Regions from separate parts of the Frankia sp. RB5 genome, predicted to be linked through region 1. Evidence: predicted binding sites of a transcription regulator. Region 1 holds the regulator's gene; each other region holds the start of a gene.
The links. The regulator LexA, encoded in region 1, represses DNA repair genes until DNA is damaged. The targets are predictions, from matches to a motif close to CGAACNNNNGTTCG.
Positions count from the first base shown of each region.

Region 2: a site for LexA is predicted at 2,944-2,957, ahead of AC6EXY_RS25980 (HNH endonuclease signature motif containing protein). Genes of this name have one in related genera too.
Region 3: a site for LexA is predicted at 3,931-3,944, ahead of recA (recombinase RecA). Genes of this name have one in related genera too.

Region 1 covers NZ_JCBATA010000066.1:10,383-16,780, reverse strand. The annotation lists gene AC6EXY_RS26860 (vitamin B12-dependent ribonucleotide reductase) at 1-890, opposite strand, end outside; gene nrdR (transcriptional regulator NrdR) at 1,283-2,047, opposite strand; gene AC6EXY_RS26850 (LysM peptidoglycan-binding domain-containing protein) at 2,455-2,706, opposite strand; gene lexA (transcriptional repressor LexA) at 3,451-4,206, shown strand; gene hflX (GTPase HflX) at 4,362-5,822, opposite strand; gene AC6EXY_RS26835 (AraC family transcriptional regulator) at 6,174-6,398, shown strand, end outside.
Region 2 covers NZ_JCBATA010000061.1:32,380-38,777, reverse strand. The annotation lists gene AC6EXY_RS25990 (phosphatidylglycerol lysyltransferase domain-containing protein) at 1-1,916, shown strand, start outside; gene AC6EXY_RS25985 (histidine phosphatase family protein) at 2,163-2,894, shown strand; gene AC6EXY_RS25980 (HNH endonuclease signature motif containing protein) at 3,239-4,666, shown strand; gene AC6EXY_RS25975 (hypothetical protein) at 5,092-5,514, opposite strand; gene AC6EXY_RS25970 (NAD(P)-dependent oxidoreductase) at 5,633-6,398, opposite strand, start outside.
Region 3 covers NZ_JCBATA010000055.1:299-6,696, forward strand. The annotation lists gene rny (ribonuclease Y) at 1-1,827, opposite strand, end outside; gene recX (recombination regulator RecX) at 2,184-2,762, opposite strand; gene recA (recombinase RecA) at 2,766-3,806, opposite strand; gene AC6EXY_RS24465 (DUF3046 domain-containing protein) at 3,975-4,169, opposite strand; gene AC6EXY_RS24470 (ATP-dependent helicase) at 4,381-6,398, shown strand, end outside.

The DNA.
Region 1 (6,398 bases):
GCGGTCATGAACTCGTCGGTGACGCGCACGGAGTTGTTGGCGTTCTGGTACTGCACGGAGGCGATGTCGCGGCCACCGAGGTCCATGTCGAACCCGGCGTCACGCAGGGCGCGGATCTTCTCCTCCTCCCGCGACTTCGTCTCGACGAACTCGACGATGTCCGGGTGGTCGACGTCGAGGACGACCATCTTGGCGGCCCGGCGGGTGGCACCGCCGGACTTGATCGTGCCCGCGGACGCGTCGGCGCCGCGCATGAAGCTGACGGGCCCGGACGCGGTGCCGCCGGAGGACAGCAGCTCCTTGGACGACCGGATCCGCGACAGGTTGAGCCCGGCCCCGGACCCACCCTTGAAGATCAGCCCTTCCTCGCGATACCAGTTGAGAATCGACTCCATGGTGTCATCAACTGAAAGAATGAAACACGCGCTCACCTGCTGAGGGGCGGGGGTTCCGACGTTGAACCAGACCGGGGAGTTGAAGCTGAAGACCTGGTGGAGCAGCATCCAGGTCAGCTCGTGCTCGAAGGCCTCGGCGTCGGCGTCGCTGGCGAAGTAGCCGTGCTCGCGGCCGGCGGCGACGTAGGTCAGCACCACCCGGTCGATGAGCTGGCGCAGCGAGGACTCCCGGGCCGGCGTGCCCGGCGCGCCGCGGAAGTACTTGCTGGTCACGATGTTCGAGGCGTTGACCGACCAGAAGTCGGGGAACTCGACACCGCGCTGCTCGAAGTTGACCGAGCCATCCCGCCAGTTGGTCATGACGACGTCCCGGGTCTCCCAGGTGACCTCGTCGTAGGGGTGGACCCCGGCGGTCGTGCGCGAGCGGCGGATCTTCAGCCCGGTCGCCGTCCTGGCCCCCGACCTGCCCGCCTTGGTACCGCGACTTTCGGTCATGACGCTCCTCGTCCTGTCAGTATCTCTCGTCGTCCTGCGTCTGCGCGTCGTCCTGCGTCTGCGCGTCGTGCTGTGCCTGCGCGTCGTGCTGTGTCTCTGCGCCGTGCCGTGCCTGCGCGTGGTGCCGTGTCATGTCGGTGGGGCGCAGCGTTCCCGGCCGTGGGCGAGCGCATGGTCAGGGCTTCGCCCGTGTGCGCCGGCGGAGCGCGGCGCGCGCCCGCGCACACCGCGGCCAGGCCGCACCGGCGGCGGACGCGCGGTACCGGCGGCGCTCGCCGGTCGGGCAGGGCACCCCGGTGATCAGAGGAACCGGCCGGCGAGACGGTGGGGCTCGACGGGAAACGGCGGGCCGGATGCCGGGTGGGGCGTGGCCTGTGGCCCTCGCCGGGCTGTCAGGGGTGGCGCGCCGGCGTGGCGCCAGGCGCGCCGAGCGCCCTGGCCGCACCGTGCTCTCCCGCGACGAGCCCGTCCCGGCCGAGGCCGCCTTCCACGACGTTCAGCTGGCTGGTGCCGGCGCGTCGGCGGGCGGCGGAGTCGGCACCGTCCGCCGCGCGGCCGCCGCGGGCGGGGGCGGGCTCGCCGTCGAGCTCCCCGTCCGGCGGCACCGCGGCAGGTCCGGCGCGTTCCAACGCACCCGTCGCCGAGCTCGGGCCGTCGTCGTCACCGCGGCGGCCGGCGTTCCTGGCCGCTTCCGCGCCGCGGCGGGCGCCGGAGGTCTCGGACCGCAGCGCCGTGATGGCGCTCTCGAAGTCGGCGAGCGACTCGAAGGCGAGGTACACCGAGGCGAACCGGAGATAGGCCACCTCGTCGAGCTCGCGAAGCGGGCCGAGGATCGCCCGGCCGATCGCCTCCGCGGGAATCTCCGCCGAGCCGGCGGACCGCACCGCGTCCTCGACCTGCTGCGCGAGCAGGGCGAGATGATCGTCGCGCACCGGGCGGCCCTGGCATGCCTTGCGCACGCCGGCGATGACCTTCGCGCGGCTGAAGGGCTCGGTCACACCGCTGCGCTTGAGTACCCGCAGCGACGCCTCCTCCATCGTGGTGAACCGGCGGCCGCATGAGAGGCAGGAGCGCCGGCGCCGGATCGCTGAGCCTTCCTCGGCCTCTCGGCTGTCGACGACACGGCTGTCCGGATGCCGGCAGAACGGGCACCGCACGCGAGACGCCTCCTTCACCGAGCCGGCCGACAGCCCTTCCGCACCGTCCCGACGTCGGCGCACCGGGACGGACCGCGGGCCCCACCGCCGCACCGATCCGGTGGGACCTGTGGACGAGCGGCCCTCGTTCTGTGGAAGACCTGTGGATCCACCTGTGGATGACTTACACCTACGTAAGCACCAGATGTTGTGTCCAACTTAGCGCACGACCCCATGGATGGGAAAACCGACCCCCCGCATGCCACACGAGGACATCAGCCCGCGGGGGCCCGACGACCCTGGGCGAAGCCGCCTCAACCGCCCGCACCCGGCCCGATGCGGAGGCGTCACCGCGGCGACCATCGACCACCCGCCGTCGCGACCGCCGGTGTCCGATCAGGCGGCTCCCGACATACCCCCGCCGGGCCTCACCCATCCAGTAAGAGGAACTGGCCGGGGGTGAGCTGGGCGGAGGACAGATCGTTGATCCGCATCAGCCGATCGACCACCACGCGCGTGTCGGCGTCCGGCTCGAGCACGGCGGCGATCTCCCACAGCGACTCCCCCGCCACGACCAGGTGGCCGCGTGGCGGCTCGTCCGACCACGCCAGCGAGGCCCGTGGCACCACCACCGCCAGCATGGCCGCGATGAGCATCGCCGCGGCCATGGTGACCACCACCCGACCACGCCTGGTCAGCCGAAGAGGCGCCGGCTCCCGTCGCACTCGCGACCGCGACGGAACCCCGCTGGCCGGCCCGCGACCAGGCGCCGGCATCGGATCCCGCCCGTGCGGCGCCGCGGTGCCGTCCGACCTCGCACCGTCCCGGCGCGCCACGGGCCCGCGCGACGCCGCACCGCCCCGCGGCCCCTGGCAGCTCGGCGACGACACCCGACCAGGCGCCGCCCTCGCCTCGCGGGACCGGGAATGGGACGGGAACAGACCGGCGTTGGCGGGCACCGATCGAGGACCGGGACGGCCAGCCGGCGCTCCCGCGGACCGCCCGGCGACCCGTTCCCGGACCACGGCCAGGTCGATGACCTGCGCCGAGCAGCTGGGACTCACGACATCCTCCCGTGGCGAGCGGGCCGGGACCACCAGGCGGGCGAACCCCAGTTCGATCGAACTCCTGGTCGATTGTCGCACCCGGCGCGGATCTGGCAAGAGGACACGCTCGAACAAGCGTTTGAGATTCCGCGACCGTCCGGTTACCGTCAAGACGATCAGGTGTGCACCGGGTGGATTCTCCGGGTCGCGGACGGACGCACGCCGTGGGGGTGTCGGGATCGCGGGCGATCCCGACCGCGACGCGGCGCTCACCCGTCGGACGTGGGGTGACCAGCTGGTGACCACGTACGCGACGAGTAGGTACGTGACGAACGACGTACGCGACGAACGACGTACGCGACGAGGAGAGCGGTAGCGATGACCACCCAAGGCAGGGGTACACGCCGGGGCGGGGCCCGCGGCAACGTGCGGGCCTTTCCCGAAAACCCCGCGGACGCGGCCGGACTGACCCCCCGGCAGCGCAAGGTGCTCGAGGTCATCCGGGCCGCCGTGGAGCGGCGCGGATACCCGCCAAGCGTCCGCGAGATCGGTGAGGCGGTCGGCCTGACCAGCACGAGCAGCGTGGCGCACCAGCTCAAGGTGCTGGAGGAGAAGGGCTACCTGCGGCGGGATCCGAACCGTCCGCGGGCGATGGAGGTGCTCAGCCCGGACCGCCCGCGCCGCCGCGCCCAGGCGGCGCCGGCCGCGGTGGTTCCCGCGTTCGGCGGTGAGGCCGCCGCGGCGCCCGGCGGCGAGGCGTCAGCGGCCTACGTGCCGGTGCTCGGGCGGATCGCGGCCGGCGGCCCGATCCTCGCCGAGCAGGCGATCGAGGATGTCTTCCCGCTGCCCAAGGAGATCGTCGGCGAGGGCACGCTGTTCCTGCTGCGCGTGGTCGGCGAGTCGATGATGGGCGCCGCGATCTGTGACGGCGACTGGGTGGTGGTCCGCCAGCAGCCGGTCGCGGACAACGGCGAGATCGTCGCCGCGATGATCGAGGGTGAGGCGACGGTGAAGCGCCTACGCGTCCGCGACGGGAAGATCTGGCTGCACCCGGAGAACCCTGCCTTCAACGACATCCCGGGCGAGGAGGCGACGATCCTCGGCCGGATCGTCGCCGTGCTGCGCAGGGTCTGACCACGCGACGGCCGGCCGCGCGTGGCGGCCGGCCGATCCGTGGTCTGCCCGATCCGCTGGGCGATCCGCGGTCCGACGAACTCAGGCCGATCCGGGCGTGCTTCGGCCGGGTCAGAGCGGAGCCGGTCAGGCGTCCGGACCCGGCGCGGCGTGGGTCAGGCCCGGAAGGCGTCGAGATCGGCGGCGAGTGCCGGCGACACCCGCGCGGTGAGGCGGGTTCCGTCTGCCGTGTGCTCCTGCCCGAGTACCTCGCCGTGGGCGTGGACCCGCGAGACGAGCTCACCCCGGGTATAGGGGACGAGCACCGTCAACTCGACGTCCGGGTGCGGAACCCGCAGGCACAGCGCGTCAACGAGCGCGCCGAGCCCCTCCCCCGTCCGGGCCGAGACGAACACCGCCTCGGGCGCCAGCTGGCGAAGCTCCGCGACGACGGTGGGAGCGACCGCGTCGACCTTGTTGACGACGATCAGTTCGGACACGCCGCCCGCGTCGATGTCGTTGAGGACCTCGCGGACGGCGGAGATCTGCGCGGCCGGGTCGGGCGCGGAGCCGTCGACGACGTGCAGCAGGAGATCCGCGTCGGCGACCTCCTCGAGCGTCGAGCGGAACGCCTCGACGATCTGGTGGGGAAGATGGCGTACGAAACCCACCGTGTCGGTCAGGGTGAACGCGCGGCCGTCCGGCAGGGTCGCCCGGCGCACCGTCGGGTCGAGGGTGGCGAACAGCGCGTCCTCCACCAGGACGCCGGCGCCGGTGAGCCGGTTGAGCAGCGAGGACTTGCCGGCGTTGGTGTAGCCGGCGATCGCCACCGCGGGCACCTCGCCGCGCCGCCGCGCCGCGCGCTTGGTCTCCCGCACGGTGGACATCCCGGCGAGTTCACGGCGCAGCCGGGCCATCCGGGCGCGCAGCCTGCGCCGATCGGTCTCGATCTTCGTCTCACCGGGGCCGCGGGTACCGATGGGAGCGCGCCCGCCACCACTGGCCGCGGCGCGCGACATCGACTCACCCCAACCACGCAGCCGGGGCAGCATGTACTGGAGCTGGGCCAGCTCGACCTGCGCCTTACCCTCTCGGGAGGTCGCGTGCTGGGCGAAGATGTCCAGGATGAGAGCCGTCCGGTCGATGACCTTGACTTTGACGATCTCCTCCAGCTGGCGCAGCTGGCCGGGGGTGAGCTCGCCGTCGCAGATCACCGTGTCGGCGCCGGTCGCGGCGACGACCTCGGCGAGTTGACGGGCCTTGCCGGAACCGACGTAGGTCGCCGCGTCCGGCCGGTCGCGGCGCTGCACGAGCGCGTCGAGGACGACCGAGCCGGCGGTGGTGGACAGCGCGGCGAGCTCCGCCATCGATGCCTCGGCCGCCCGCAGCGAGCCCGAGGTCCACACGCCGATCAGTACCACCCGCTCCAACCGCAGCTGGCGGTACTCGACCTCGGTGACGTCGTCCAGCTCGGTGGCAAGGCCCGGTACTCGACGCAGGGCCGCTCGGTCCGCCAGATCGAGCTCGTCGCCGGATTCGGCGAAAAAGCCCGAAAGATTGCCCGAATCGTCATCGGTGAGTTCAATGAGGGATCTGTCGAGGGTGGACGCGTCCAGGGCGTCGGCAGGAAGTGTCATACCATCCGTTCTCAACGCGGCCCGCTGCCGCGGCATTCCGCGCCGGTTCATTTAGCCAGGTCACACGCCTTCTCGGTGACCCGGGGGCGATCCCGCCATCGAAGGGGCCGGCCCGGGCCAGCCCGGCCGCACCGCTTCGGTGTTCCCCGGCGGAATCGTCCCGTCGCCTGCCAGGGTCCCACGCCCCAACGAGGATCGCGAACGGTTTAGCCGCCTCGTTCCGGCGATCCCGCCCGTCGTGGTGACTCCGCCGCACCCGGCGCCATCCCCGCGGGGATCATGACGCGCTCACGGCCGCGCCACGTGACCGGGCACGGCAGGCGATCCGGGAGATCAGCCGACGGGCGTAGCGTGGGCGCGGTGTATCGCGAGCGCCGGGCCGCCCGCCTGCCGGCGACGATCTGGTTCGCGGGCGCGAGTGGGCTGGAAGCGGGCCCGATGGTGCGACGGATCCTGCCGGACGGCTGCGTCGACGTCATCTGGAGCTCCGACGGGCGGCTGATCGTCGCCGGGCCGGACACGGTCGCGAAGCTGGCCCACTGGGTGCCGGGTGTGCGCCATGTCGGCGTGCGCTTC
Region 2 (6,398 bases), on a different contig from region 1:
GCGGGTCTCGCCGGCGTCCGTTAACGCGTTGCCGGGCCGCGGCGGGCCGGCTGCCGACGCCGGGCCCGGCGCTCATCGCCACGCTCACCGCGTTCGTCGGGCTGATCGACATCATCACCGCGATCAGCCATCGGCCGACGCGCTGGACGTGGATCGGCCGGCTGATCCCCGGCATCGTCACCGACGCGGCGACGGGTACCAGCGTCGGCGCGGGCCTGCTGCTCGTCGGCCTCGCCCACGGCCTTCGCCGGCGCAAGCGGCGGGCCTGGCGGGCCGCGGTGGCATTGTGCGGCGCCGCGGTGCTGCTCGACCTCGCTCGCGGCTTCGCCGTCCCGCAGGCGCTGTTCGACCTCGTCCCGTTCGCGGTTCTGGTCGCCACCCGGCGCCGCTTCCACGCCGCCGGCGACCCGCGGACCCGCTGGCGGGCCCTCGGCGCCCTCGGCGCCCTCGCCGTCGCAGACCTGACCATCGGACTGTCCCTGATCCGCTTCCGGCACGGCACCGGCAGCACGTCCGAACGCCTCCTGCACGTGCTGGCGGGGCTCGTCGGCGTCACCGGGCCGGTCCACTTCCCGCCCGGCCACGGCGACGGCGACCTGGTCGGCTCCGTCCTGCTCGCCCTCGGCGCCGTCACCGTCGGGATGACCGGCTATCTGGCGCTGCGCCCGGCGAGCCCCGTCTGCGCCCGCACCGACACCGACGACGACCGGCTGCGGGCCCTGCTGACCCGCCACGGGGGACGCGACTCGCTGAGCTATGCGGCGCTGCGCCAGGACAACAGCGTGCTGTGGTCTCCGTCCGGCAAGGCCGCGATCACCTACCGGGTGGTCGGCGGCGTCGCTCTGGCCTGCGGCGACCCGGTCGGCGATCCGGAGGCGTGGCCACAGGTGATCGGCCCGTTCCTCGACCTCGCCGCCGCCCACGCCTGGGTGCCGGCGGCGGTCGGCTGCGGGCCGGACGGCGGGCGGGCCTGGCAGCGCGCCGGCCTGCGGGTGCTGGAACTCGGCGACGAGGCCGTCGTCCGCGTCGACACGTTCAGTCTCGACGGCCGGTCGATGCGCGGCGTCCGGCAGGCCGTCGGACGGGTCGAACGCGCCGGCTACACCGCCCGCGTCGACCGGATCGCCGACCTGACCGCCGACGAGCGGGCGATGCTCGCGGAGCGGGCCGCCGCCTGGCATTCCCGCGGCGGCGCGGGCGGCTGCGCCACGACCCTCGGCCGCGTCGGCGCCGCCGAGGACCCCGACTGCGTCGTCGTCCGTGCCTTCCAGGACGGCCGGCTGCGCGGCCTGCTCACCTTCCTGCCCTGGGGCCGTGACGGGCTGACCCTCGATGTCATGCGCCGCGAGCGCACCGCCGCCGGCGGCCTGGTCGACTTCATGCTCGTCGCCCTGTTGCGCGACGCCCGCCGCCTGCGCGTCACCCGGGTGGCCCTCACCTTCGCCGCGTTCCGCGCGATCCTCGCCCGCGGCGAAAGGATCGGCGCGAGCCCCGTCCTGCGCCTGTGGCGACGGATGCTGCTGGCCGCCTCCCGCTGGTTCCAGATCGAGTCGCTCTACCGCTTCAACGCCAAGTTCGACCCGACCTGGCAGCCTCGCTACGTCTGCTGGCCCGCGACCCGTGACCTGCCTCGCGTCCTGCTCGCCGCCGTCCGCGCTGAAGTCCTCCTTCCCCGCCCCTCACTGCTCCCGCGGCTGAAGCCCCGAGGGCCACTTCCGCCGACGACACCGGCGTCGGACCTTCTACCGTCGGCCTCGCCCAATACCACCTCCACCGACGCCGCCTCCACCGACGCCGCCTCCGCCAGGACCACCGCGGCCAGGGTCAGGACCTGCCAGGGCCGGCGACCGGGCGGTGACGGGCCGCAGGACGCCCGCGATGCCGCCCTCGCCGGACCGGTCGCCTCGGACCGGTGACGGGTTCCGGCGGACGCCGCGGGGCGACCTGGTCCAAGGCGGTGACGGCGCCAGCCGGACACGTGGTGACGGCGCCAGCCGGACACGTTCTGTCCTTCCGGGACCAGGCAGGGGCGTGGCCTTGGAAGGTGATGCGCGGAGTCGGCGCGGCACCCTGGCCACCATGACGTGGTCCAGGACGATAGCCAGCCACTGCGGACCAGGGCAGACGTTGACAGGACGGGGTGGGATTGATTGCCTCGCCCGGTGAACACGCGGCGTACCGTCCGGCTGGCGTTGGTCAGTACGGCACCCACTCCGGCGACGCGGGCCGCGCGGTTCGCCGACGACGAGGGCCTCGACGCCGACGGGCTGCGCCGGGCCGCGGCCGCCGCCCGCACGCTCGCGGCGAACGGAGCGGGAGCGCTACCGGGTCGGGCGCGGGTGCTGGTCGACGGCTCGGCCCGGGCCCGCCAGACCGCGCGAGCCCTCGGCCTCGCCGCCCGCGCCGGTGAGGCCGGGGTACGGATCGACGCGGCTCTGCGCGACCTCGACGTGGGCGACTGGCGAGGTCGGGAACTCGCCGACCTCGCCGTCGCCGGGCTGAGCCGCTGGCATGAGGATCCATCCGCCGCGCCGCCCGGTGGTGAGTCCCGCACCGACCTGCTCGACCGGGTCGCCGGCTGGCTTGCCGGCCTGGCCGCCGAGCCGGATCATGTCATCGCCGTCACCCACCCGGCGGTCATCCGCGCCGTGCTGCTCACCGTCCTGCGCTGCCCACCCGACGTCTTCTGGCGCATCGACGTCGCCCCCCTGACCGCCACCCTCCTCCACCGCCGAGCCGACACCATCGCCAGCACCACCGCGACTGCTCTCACCACCGGCCCGCCCCCTCTCCACTCTGGCCAGGCCTCCCCGTCGGGCGTCACGACACCCACGGTCGTCCCGGCCGCGGCGGGCGCCGTCTGGACTCTCACCCACGCCTGCCGGCCGCTCTAGGCGACCCGCCCGAGCGGCGCGCGGCGGCCACGCGACCTGTCCACAGATTCAAACATACGTTCGACAGTCCGGGCTGCCCCGGCTACGGTCGTTCCATGGTGATCAACGCCCCCCGCGGCGAGCCCCCCGGCTCATCCGGCCCGCCCATCGCACTCAGCACCGGTCCCTCCGCCAGCCTCGGCCCCAGTCGCTCCACAGGCCTGAACGCAGGCCCCACACCCGGGTCCGCGCCCCCGTCGCGCCCCATCGCCGACCCCACCTCGGATGGGGACTCCAATGCCCGCGCGCATCCCGGTGCCAGCGCGGACGGTGCTCGTGTGCCGCCGGAGGAGGAGCCAGCCGAGATGCCGCAGCGGTTCGAGGCGCTCGTCGGCCTGTTCGACTCCCTGCTGCGCGACGAACCCTGGCAGCTCAGCGACGGTCAGCTCACCGTCCTGCTCGACAGGGCCGGCCGGCTCGGCGGACGGACGGCGGCGTTGCGCGGCCGGCTCATCGCCGAGGCGCAGGAGCGTGGCCTGCCACCCCGTGTGGGCGCGGTCGACATCACGAGCCTCATTCGTGACCAGCTCGCCCTGTCTGCCCGGGAGGCCCGCCGGCAGGTCGGTCTCGCCCTCGCCATCCACAACGGCCCCTGCGAGGCCACCGGCCGGGCGCTCGCCAGTGGCGACATCACGGTCGAGCACGCCCACGTCATTCGCGACGCCCTCCTCGCGCTGCCGCAGGACATCACCGACGAGGAACGCAGGACCGCCGAGCAGACCCTGCTCGACCACGCCCACGTCCTCGACCCGTATCGGCTGGTGAAGCTCGCCGCCCGCATCCGCGAGCACCTCACCCGCGTCGACACCTCCCCCGGCGGCGACGATCCACACGCCGACAGCCACACCGGCCAGCCCGGCGACGCCCCGAACGACGACAGCCGCTCCGACGGTGGCAGCGGCGCCGACGGCGGCAGCGGCGCCGACGGCGGCAGCCGGCGGGGGCCCGGCGACGAGGACGACCGTCCCTCCCCGGACCCCGCCCAGATCCGCCGCCTCACCTTCACCGACACCGTCCGCGGCACCACTCTGATCAGCGGCGAGCTCGACGCCGAGGGCGCCGCGCTGCTTCGCACGGCCCTGGACCGCCTCGCCGCGCCCCGGCCCGCCGCCGACGGCCGTCTCGACCCCCGCAGTCCCGCGCACCGCCGCGCCGACGCCCTCGTCGAGCTCGTCACTCGCGCGCTCAGCGGCTCGTCGCTACCCACCTCCGGCGGGCTGCGTCCCCACCTGAGCGTGATCATCCCCTGGGAAACCCTCGTGGGCGCCGGCCTCGAACCAGCCATCACCGACTGGGACCTGCCCCTGCCCCGTGGCGTGCTCACTCGCCTGGCCTGCGACGCCGAGGTCACCCGGATCGTCCTCGACCCGGGCGGCGTCCCCCTCGACGTGGGACGCGCAGCCCGCACGGTGTACCCGACGCTGCGCCGCGCCCTCGTCGTCCGCGATCGCGGATGCGCGTTCCCGGGATGCGACGCGCCACCTCAGTGGACGGACGCCCACCACGTCATCCACTGGTTGCACGGAGGAGGCACGAAGCTTCACAACCTCGTCCTCCTCTGCGGTCCCCATCACCGGCAGGTCCACCACGACAAGTGGACGATCCACTTCGAGGACGACCACCGGCCCACCTTCATCCCACCCGCCCACGTCGACCCTCGCCGCCGACCGCGCCGCAACCACCGCAACCAGCCCTTCCCGCCCGTTCCCGAGCCGCGTATACCAGCGGGATGAGGGTCGGCGGGCGACGGCCGCGCGATCACATGGAGGCACGCACCGGTGCGTGGCCGCGGGCAGGCGTGTGGCCGCGGGCGGTCCCTCGGGCGGGGACTGGCACATGAGCGAGGGCGAGCGAGCGGGCGAGAGCGACACGGGCAGCGGCGCGGGCGAGGGCAGCGGTGCCAGAGCTGACCGTGCCGCGGTGGCGGTGTGCCGTTCACCAGCCAGCGGCCGATGTGCTGGACCTTCCAGCGGACCGGGTCGTGCGGGGTATGGGTGCGGCCGTCACGCCAGAAGCGGTCGAGGTTCAGCGCGCCCGCGAACCGTGCGGGTGCCGCCGAGCTCGAACAGCTCCGACGCGGCGGGCACCGCGGTCCTTGCGCCGGCGACCTTGGCCTCGGTGGCCACCGAGGCCCTGGCGGTGCTGTCGTCCGTCGGGTTCAGGTCGGCCTCGTCGATGCGGACGCAGCCTCGCGCAGCAGGGCCTCCGCCGCCCGGACCTCGATCTCCAGATCGCCGGCCTGCTGGAGGAGCAGCGGCTCGTCGGCGGCCCTCGCCGCACCACTCTCGAACCATGGCCCGGCCTTCGTGACCTGTGCGACGGCGGCGTCCAGCGCACCACGGGCGATACCGGTGTCGAGGGCGGCGTGCAGCACCTGGGCGCGGGCGCCGTAGGTCTTCGGGCCGTCGAAGATCGAGGGAGAAGGAGACGATCTGATCGGCCAGTTCGCCTCGGTCGACGAAGGGTTGACCGGCCACCAGAACCTGGTTCTGCTGGCCCGTCTCCTCGGGTTTCCGCTGGTCCTGACTGCCGCACTCGGTCTCGCCCTCGGTTTCCGCCCGGAGGCCGGCGCATCCGGCATGATCCTGGCGATCCTGCTGATCCTCTCGTTCTCGCTCGCATGGATCTTCACGACCGTGGGCCTCTGGTCGCGTTGTCGATGGGCATCCCGGCCAGCCAGATCTCGATATCGGGATCGGTCAGTGGTCGCCGGGTATGCCGAACTCCTCGATCAGCACGGGATACTGCTCCCCACCATGTCCGGCGGCGATCGAGCGGTCGGCCATCGTTTTGATCAGCCTGGGCAGTTCGGCGTTGACTCCTACCGCCTCGCTCTGCTCGATCAGGTGCGTCATCGCCCGCGCGTCGGTCTCCAGGGCCGACACCTCGGCGGGGAAGGAGCCGGCGTCGATCTGCTCGGCATATCCGGGCAGCCATTCGGCGACGCCGGCGGCGATCTGCTGGGCGAACGGCGCATACGTCGCGGCGTCGACACCGGCCGTCCTGAGCAGGGCAGTGCCCTGGAGCCAGGCGTTCAGGACGCTCCACATCATGGCCAGGCCGGCCACGTCATACAGGGACGCCAGCCCGTGGTCCGCGCCGAGGTAGGTGACGGTGCCCAACGCGTCGAGTGTTGGCCTGTGTGCCTCGAAGTCCGGCCGCGGCCCGCTGTGCAGAATCACCGCCTCGGCGGTCCCGATCGCCGGCGGGATGGCCATGATGGCGCCGTCCAGGTAGTGAGCGCCGTGCTGCTCGGCCCATCGGGCGGCTTCCCGGGCCTGGGCCGAGTCGCCCGAGGTCAGGTTGATCAACATCGTGCCGTCCAGCTCGATGTCGCTCGCGGCGAGCAGTTCGTGCATGGCCCGGTAGTCGGTGACGCAGATGACCGTCAGGGAACCTGCCCTGAGCGCGTCACCGACCGTCGGCGCGAGCCGTGCGCCCTCGGCCACCAGCTTGTCGGCCTTG
Region 3 (6,398 bases), on a different contig from region 1:
CATGGCGAACACCCGGTCGACGCCCGGGCGGTCGCCGGCGATCTGCTCGATGCGCTCGAGCCGCTTCACGTACGACTCCAGGCTGTCGCGGCGAGCCCCCGGCCGGCCGCCGGATATCTGGTCGGCGGCCTGGGTGAGCACGGCGCACAGCGACCGCGGGGCGACCTCGTTGTGGTGGGCCTCGATGGCGTGCACCACCTCCTCGCTCTCCCCGTGCCGGCGCGCCATGTCGGCGCCGATGAGAGCGTGCGAGCCCTCCACCTCGTGGGTCAGGGCCTTGCCGAGATCGTGCAACAGCGCCGCCCGCTTCGCCAGCGGCAGCGCCATCCGCAGTTCGGCGGCCATGATCCCGGCCAGATGCGCGCTCTCGATCAGGTGCGCGAGGACGTTCTGGCCGTAGCTGGTCCGGTAACGCAGCCGGCCGAGCAGGGTGACGAGCTCCGGGTGCATCTCGGAGACCCCGGTCTCGACCAGGGCGTCCTCGCCCGCCCGCACGCAGCGCTCCTCGACCTCGACCTGCGCCCGGGCGTACTCCTCCTCGATGCGGTGGGGATGGATGCGCCCGTCGGACACCAGCGCGGCCAGCGTGATCCGCCCGATCTCCCGCCGGACCGGGTCGAAGCAGCTGAGCAGCACGGCCTCCGGCGTATCATCGATGAGCACGTTCACGCCGGTGACCGACTCGAAGGCCCGGATGTTGCGCCCCTCCCGGCCGATGATCCGCCCCTTCATCTCGTCGCCCGGCAGGTGCAGCACGGTCACGACGGACTCGGTGGTCTGCTCGGAGGCGACCCGCTGGATGGCCGTGGTCACGATCCGGCGGGCCCGCTGCTCGCCCTCCTCCTCAGCGCGGGCCTCGATCTCGCGGACCAGCAGCGTGGCCTCGCGTCTCGCGTCGTGCTCGATGGCCGTGACCAGCTCGGCGCGCGCCTCGGCCGCGGTGAGGTCGGCTATCCGCTCCAGTGCCGCCTGGCGGGCGGCCTCCAGATCGCCCGCCGCCGCGGCCCGGCGCGCGATCTCGGCCTCCCGCTCCCGCAGTTCCCGCTCCCGTTCGGCCAGTCCGGTCGCCTGTTCGTCCAGCCCGGCGCCGCGCTGCTCGACCCGCTGCTCCCGGGCGCCAAGCTCGCTCTCACGGCGCGCCAGCTCAGCACGCCTGGACCGCTGATCATCCTCGACGGCTGCCCGGGACGCGGCGGCCTGCGCCCGAACGGCGGCCAGCTCCTCCCGCGCCGCGGACGCCACCCGGGCCGCCTCGGCCCTGGCCTGCGCCAGCACCCGATCGCGCAGCGCGGCGGCCTCCTCCTCGCCGCGACGGCGGACCGCGGCGGCCTCCCGCTCGGCCCGGGCGAGCCGCTCCCGCACCTCCCGCTCGGCGCGGGCCAGCACCTGCGTGGCCTCCGCCGCGACCCCTGGACGCTCCTTCGCCCGTACCTCCTCCCCCGGTGCCGCCGGATCCGGCTCGTGGACCGCCTCCGGCGCGGACGCCCGCGCTGGCTCGGTGACCGCCTCCGGCGCGGACGCCGTGGCCTCAGCCCCGCCGGCATCCGCGACGACGGTCGAAGCGTCCGAGGCCGCCGGGGCCGCCCCCGCAGTCCCGGCGGGCAGCACCCGCACCATGGGCTCGCCATCGTCGTCCAACGCGGGCTCGTCGCCGCCGGTCGCGACCGCCGCGGCGGCGATGACGGGGCCCGGGGCCCGCCGCGGAGCCGGCGCGCGCAGCGCGACCAGGGAACGCCGGTCCACCCCCGCCAGCCGGGCCACGATCAGGATAAGAGCGCCGAGCACGACGAGAACGAGTGACAGGAGAATGACCAGAACGCTGTCCATCGCTGCTCCTTCCGCGGTCACCAGGCCCGCGGAACGGGCTGGACTTGGAGCGGCGAAGGACCCACGACCAGGCGCGAAACAGTCGTGGAGAGCGGCGGTGAACGGGCCTATGGCGCTACGAGGCCCACGCCGGCACGATGGACAGGACGGCAATGGAGACCACCTGCCACACACACCGACCAGGGCATCCGCGCGCGGCGGCTGCCTCCGTGTGAAGTTGGACGAGCTATCTGCACCGCGTCACCGCGGGATCCTGTCACCTTTCAGGAAGAATAGGTCGGACGCATTCCCTGGTCAAGAAATTCGTCACATTGACGGCAGGCGCAATCCCCCTCACCCTACCCGCCGGCCACGCCCTACCCGTCGAGATCGTCCAGCTCGGGCGGCTCGTCCTCGCCGTCGTCGGTCGCACCGACCAGCTCGTACACGACCCGGACCGCGAGCTCGATCGAGTAGCCCCGACGGGCCAGCATCGCGACCAGGCGCCGTGCCCGCACCTCGACCGGCAGCCGCCCCATGGACGCCAGCCGGCGACGGACGAGGTCACGGGCGGTCTCCTCCTCGTCCGACTCCTCGACGACCGCGGTGGCCTCCTCGACGACCTTGGGCTGCACACCACGGCGGCGCAGCTCCGCGGCGAGGGCCTGCCGCCCCAGCCCGCGCTGGGCGCGCGCGGACGACACGAAGGCAGCGGCGAAGGCACTGTCGTCCACGAGCCCGACAGCGGTCAACCGATCGAGCACCACCTCCGCGACCTCGTCCGCGACGCCACGACGCCGCAGAGTCGTGGCCAGCTCGGCTCGGCTGCGCGCCCTCGCGGCGAGCTGATGCAGACAGATCTCGCGGGCGACCTCGATCGGGTCGGCTGCCGACCCGCCGGCGGCACCGGGAGCCTCGGCCGGGCGACGCTCGGCATCACGCCGACCGGACCGCATCGGCTACAGATCGACCGGGACCGGCGCCACGGCGTCGGACTCGAGAGTAGGCAGGACGCCCAGCTTCTCCTTGATCTTCTTCTCGATCTCGTTGGCCAGGTCGGGATTGTCCCGCAGGAACGACCGGGCATTCTCCTTGCCCTGACCGAGCTGGTCGCCATCGTAGGTGTACCAGGCACCGGACTTGCGAATGATGCCGTGCTCGACCCCCATGTCGATGAGGGAGCCCTCACGGCTGATACCGCCGCCGTAGACGATGTCGAATTCGGCGGTCCGGAACGGCGGGGCCATCTTGTTCTTCACGACCTTGACCCGGGTGCGGTTACCGACAGCCTCCGTGCCGTCCTTGAGCGTTTCGATACGACGCACGTCCAGGCGCACGGAGGCGTAGAACTTCAGTGCCTTTCCACCGGTGGTGGTCTCCGGCGAGCCGAACATGACGCCGATCTTCTCGCGCAGCTGGTTGATGAAAATGGCGGTCGTGCCGGAATTCGCGAGCGCCGCCGTCATCTTCCGCAGCGCCTGCGACATCAGCCGGGCCTGCAGGCCGACGTGGCTGTCGCCCATCTCACCCTCGATCTCGGCGCGCGGGACGAGGGCCGCGACCGAGTCGATGACGATGATGTTCAGCGCACCGGAGCGCACGAGCATGTCCGCGATCTCCAGCGCCTGTTCGCCGGTGTCCGGCTGGGAGACGAGCAGACTGTCGGTGTCGACCCCGAGCTTGCCCGCGTACTCCGGGTCGAGCGCGTGCTCGGCGTCGATGAACGCGGCGATACCCCCGGCCGCCTGCGCGTTCGCGACGGCGTGCAACGCCACGGTCGTCTTTCCGGATGACTCCGGCCCGTAGATCTCGATGATGCGCCCACGTGGGTACCCGCCGATGCCGAGCGCCACGTCGAGCGCGATCGAGCCGGTGGGGATGGCCTCGATCGGCGGCCGGGAGTCGTCCCCCAACCGCATGACCGAGCCCTTGCCGAACGCCTTGTCGATCTGAGCGAGGGCGTTCTCCAACGCCTTCTCGCGGTCGAGCCCTGCCGCCATTGGAGTTACTCCATGCTGAGGTCGTCGATTCTTGGCCACGGTGGTGACGTTAGGCCGTGGGTCCGACAGTTTCGAGGGCCGGGGCTGATCTGTGGACACGTAGCCGCATGGGGACAACTCTAGCCGAACAGGCGTTCGACGGTCGACAGGACACGCCGAGTGGGGCGCTCAGCGCTTCCGCGCGGGCACGTCGAACTCCTCACACACCGCCCGCCACACGGCCTTGGCATCGTCGCCCCGGGCCAGCGCCGCCTCCACCGTGGCTCCCCCGAGCCCGGCCAGCACGTGATCCCGCGCGAACGACTCCACGTAGCTGGCGCCGAACTGGCTGTTCATCCTTGCCCAGAACTCGGTCAACCGCACCCCGCCAGTGTGCACCGCGCCGCCGAGGACGAGTCCAACGCGCCCCACCGACGCGAGGCCCCACGACGCGAGCCCCCGCGACGCGAGGGAGGTGACATGGCGCAGCGATGGCCGAAGGACGGGGACGAGCAGGCCGAGGCACGGGGCGCGGGCGTGGGACGAAGCGGGCGAGCGGAGGAAACTGTCGCAGCGGCGACGCAGACTGGTCTGCGTGCCCACCGACAGCCCCGCCGACCAGCCGGACCAGCAGGCCGCCGATCCGCTCGCGCCGTTCTCCGCGCCGACGCGGGCGTGGTTCCGCGCGGCCTTCGCCGCGCCGACGCCGGCCCAGCGCGGGGCCTGGCAGGCCATCCGCGGCGGAGGCAACGCGCTGGTCGTCGCGCCCACCGGATCGGGCAAGACACTGGCGGCCTTCCTCTGGTCGCTGGACGCGCTGGCCCGCTCGCAGCCGCCGACCGAGCCCACCCGCCGCTGCCGGGTGCTCTACATCAGCCCCCTCAAGGCGCTCGCGGTGGACGTCGAGCGCAACCTGCGGGCGCCGCTGGCGGGAATGCGGGGGGCGGCCCAGCGCCTCGGGCTTCCCCAGCCCGAGGTCACCGTCGGCATCCGGTCGGGAGACACCCCGGCCGCCCAGCGCCGCGAGATCGGCCGCACACCGCCCGACGTCCTGATCACCACGCCGGAGTCGCTGTTCCTGCTGCTCACCAGTGCCGCGCGGGAGGCGCTGCGCGGGGTGCGCACGGTGATCGTCGACGAGGTGCACGCCGTCGCCGGCACCAAGCGCGGCGCCCACCTGGCGGTGAGCCTGGAGCGTCTCGACGCGCTGCTCGACGCGCCCGCGCAACGGGTCGGGCTGTCGGCGACGGTGCGTCCGGTCGAGGAGGTCGCCCGTTTCCTCGGGGGTGCGCGCCCGGTCACCGTGGTGCGCCCGCCCGCGGCCAAGACCCTGGAGCTGGAGGTCGTCGTCCCGGTCGAGGACATGGCGAACCTGGCCGGCCCCGGCGCCGAGGACGTCCCCGACGGCTCCGCCGCGGCGGTCACCCCCAGGGCGTCGATCTGGCCGGCGGTCGAGGAGCGGGTGCTCGGCCTGGTGCTGGCGCACTCGTCCACGATCGTGTTCGCGAACTCCCGCCGGCTCGCCGAGCGGCTGTGCGCCCGGCTGAACGAGCTGCACGCCGACCGGCTGGCGGCGCTGCTCGAGGCAGACGGCGGGGACTCGGCGCCGCAGAGGGGCACGGCGCGCACGGCACCGGCCGCCGCCATGGGCCAGGCCGGCCAGGGGCGCGTCGACCCGGCGTGGCCGGAGGTGGCCCGCGCGCATCACGGCAGCGTCAGCCGGGAACAGCGCCAGCTCATCGAGGAGGATCTGAAGGCCGGCCGGCTGCCCGCCGTGGTGGCGACCTCCAGCCTGGAGCTGGGCATCGACATGGGCGCGGTGGATCTGGTCGTACAGATCGGGTCGCCGCCGAGCGTCGCCGCCGGCATGCAGCGGGTGGGGCGCGCCGGGCACCAGGTGGACGCGCCGAGCCTGGGCGTGGTGCTGCCGAGCCACCGCGCCGACCTGCTGGAATGCGCGGTCGTCGCCGAGCGGATGCGGGCCGGCACGATCGAGGGCCTGCGCTATCCGCGCAACCCGCTGGACGTGCTCGCCCAGCAGGTGGTGGCGATGACGGCGATGGAGGACTGGGACGCCCTGGACCTCGGCGCGCTGGTCCGCCGCGCCGCCCCGTTCGCCTCGCTGCCGGCGGCCGTGTTCGAGGGCGTGCTCGACATGCTGGCCGGCCGCTACCCGTCCGACGCCTTCGCCGAGCTGCGTCCCCGCATCACCTGGGACCGAGCGACCGGGGCGCTGCGCGGTCGTCCCGGCGCGCAGCGGCTCGCGGTGACCAGCGGCGGCACGATCCCCGACCGCGGCATGTTCGGCGTGTTCCTCGTCGGGGAGAAGGCCAGCCGGGTCGGCGAGCTCGACGAGGAGATGGTGTACGAGTCGCGGGTCGGCGACGTCGTGCTGCTCGGCTCGTCGAGCTGGCGGATCGAGGAGATCACGGCCGACCGGGTGCTGGTCACCCCAGCGCCGGGGCGGCCGGGACGGCTGCCGTTCTGGCACGGTGACGCCCCCGGGAGGCCCGCGGAGCTTGGCCGGGCGCTCGGCGCGTTCCTGCGCGAGCTCGGCCGGCTCGACGCGGCGGCGGCGGGCGAGCGGGTGCGGGCCGCCGGGCTCGACGCCTG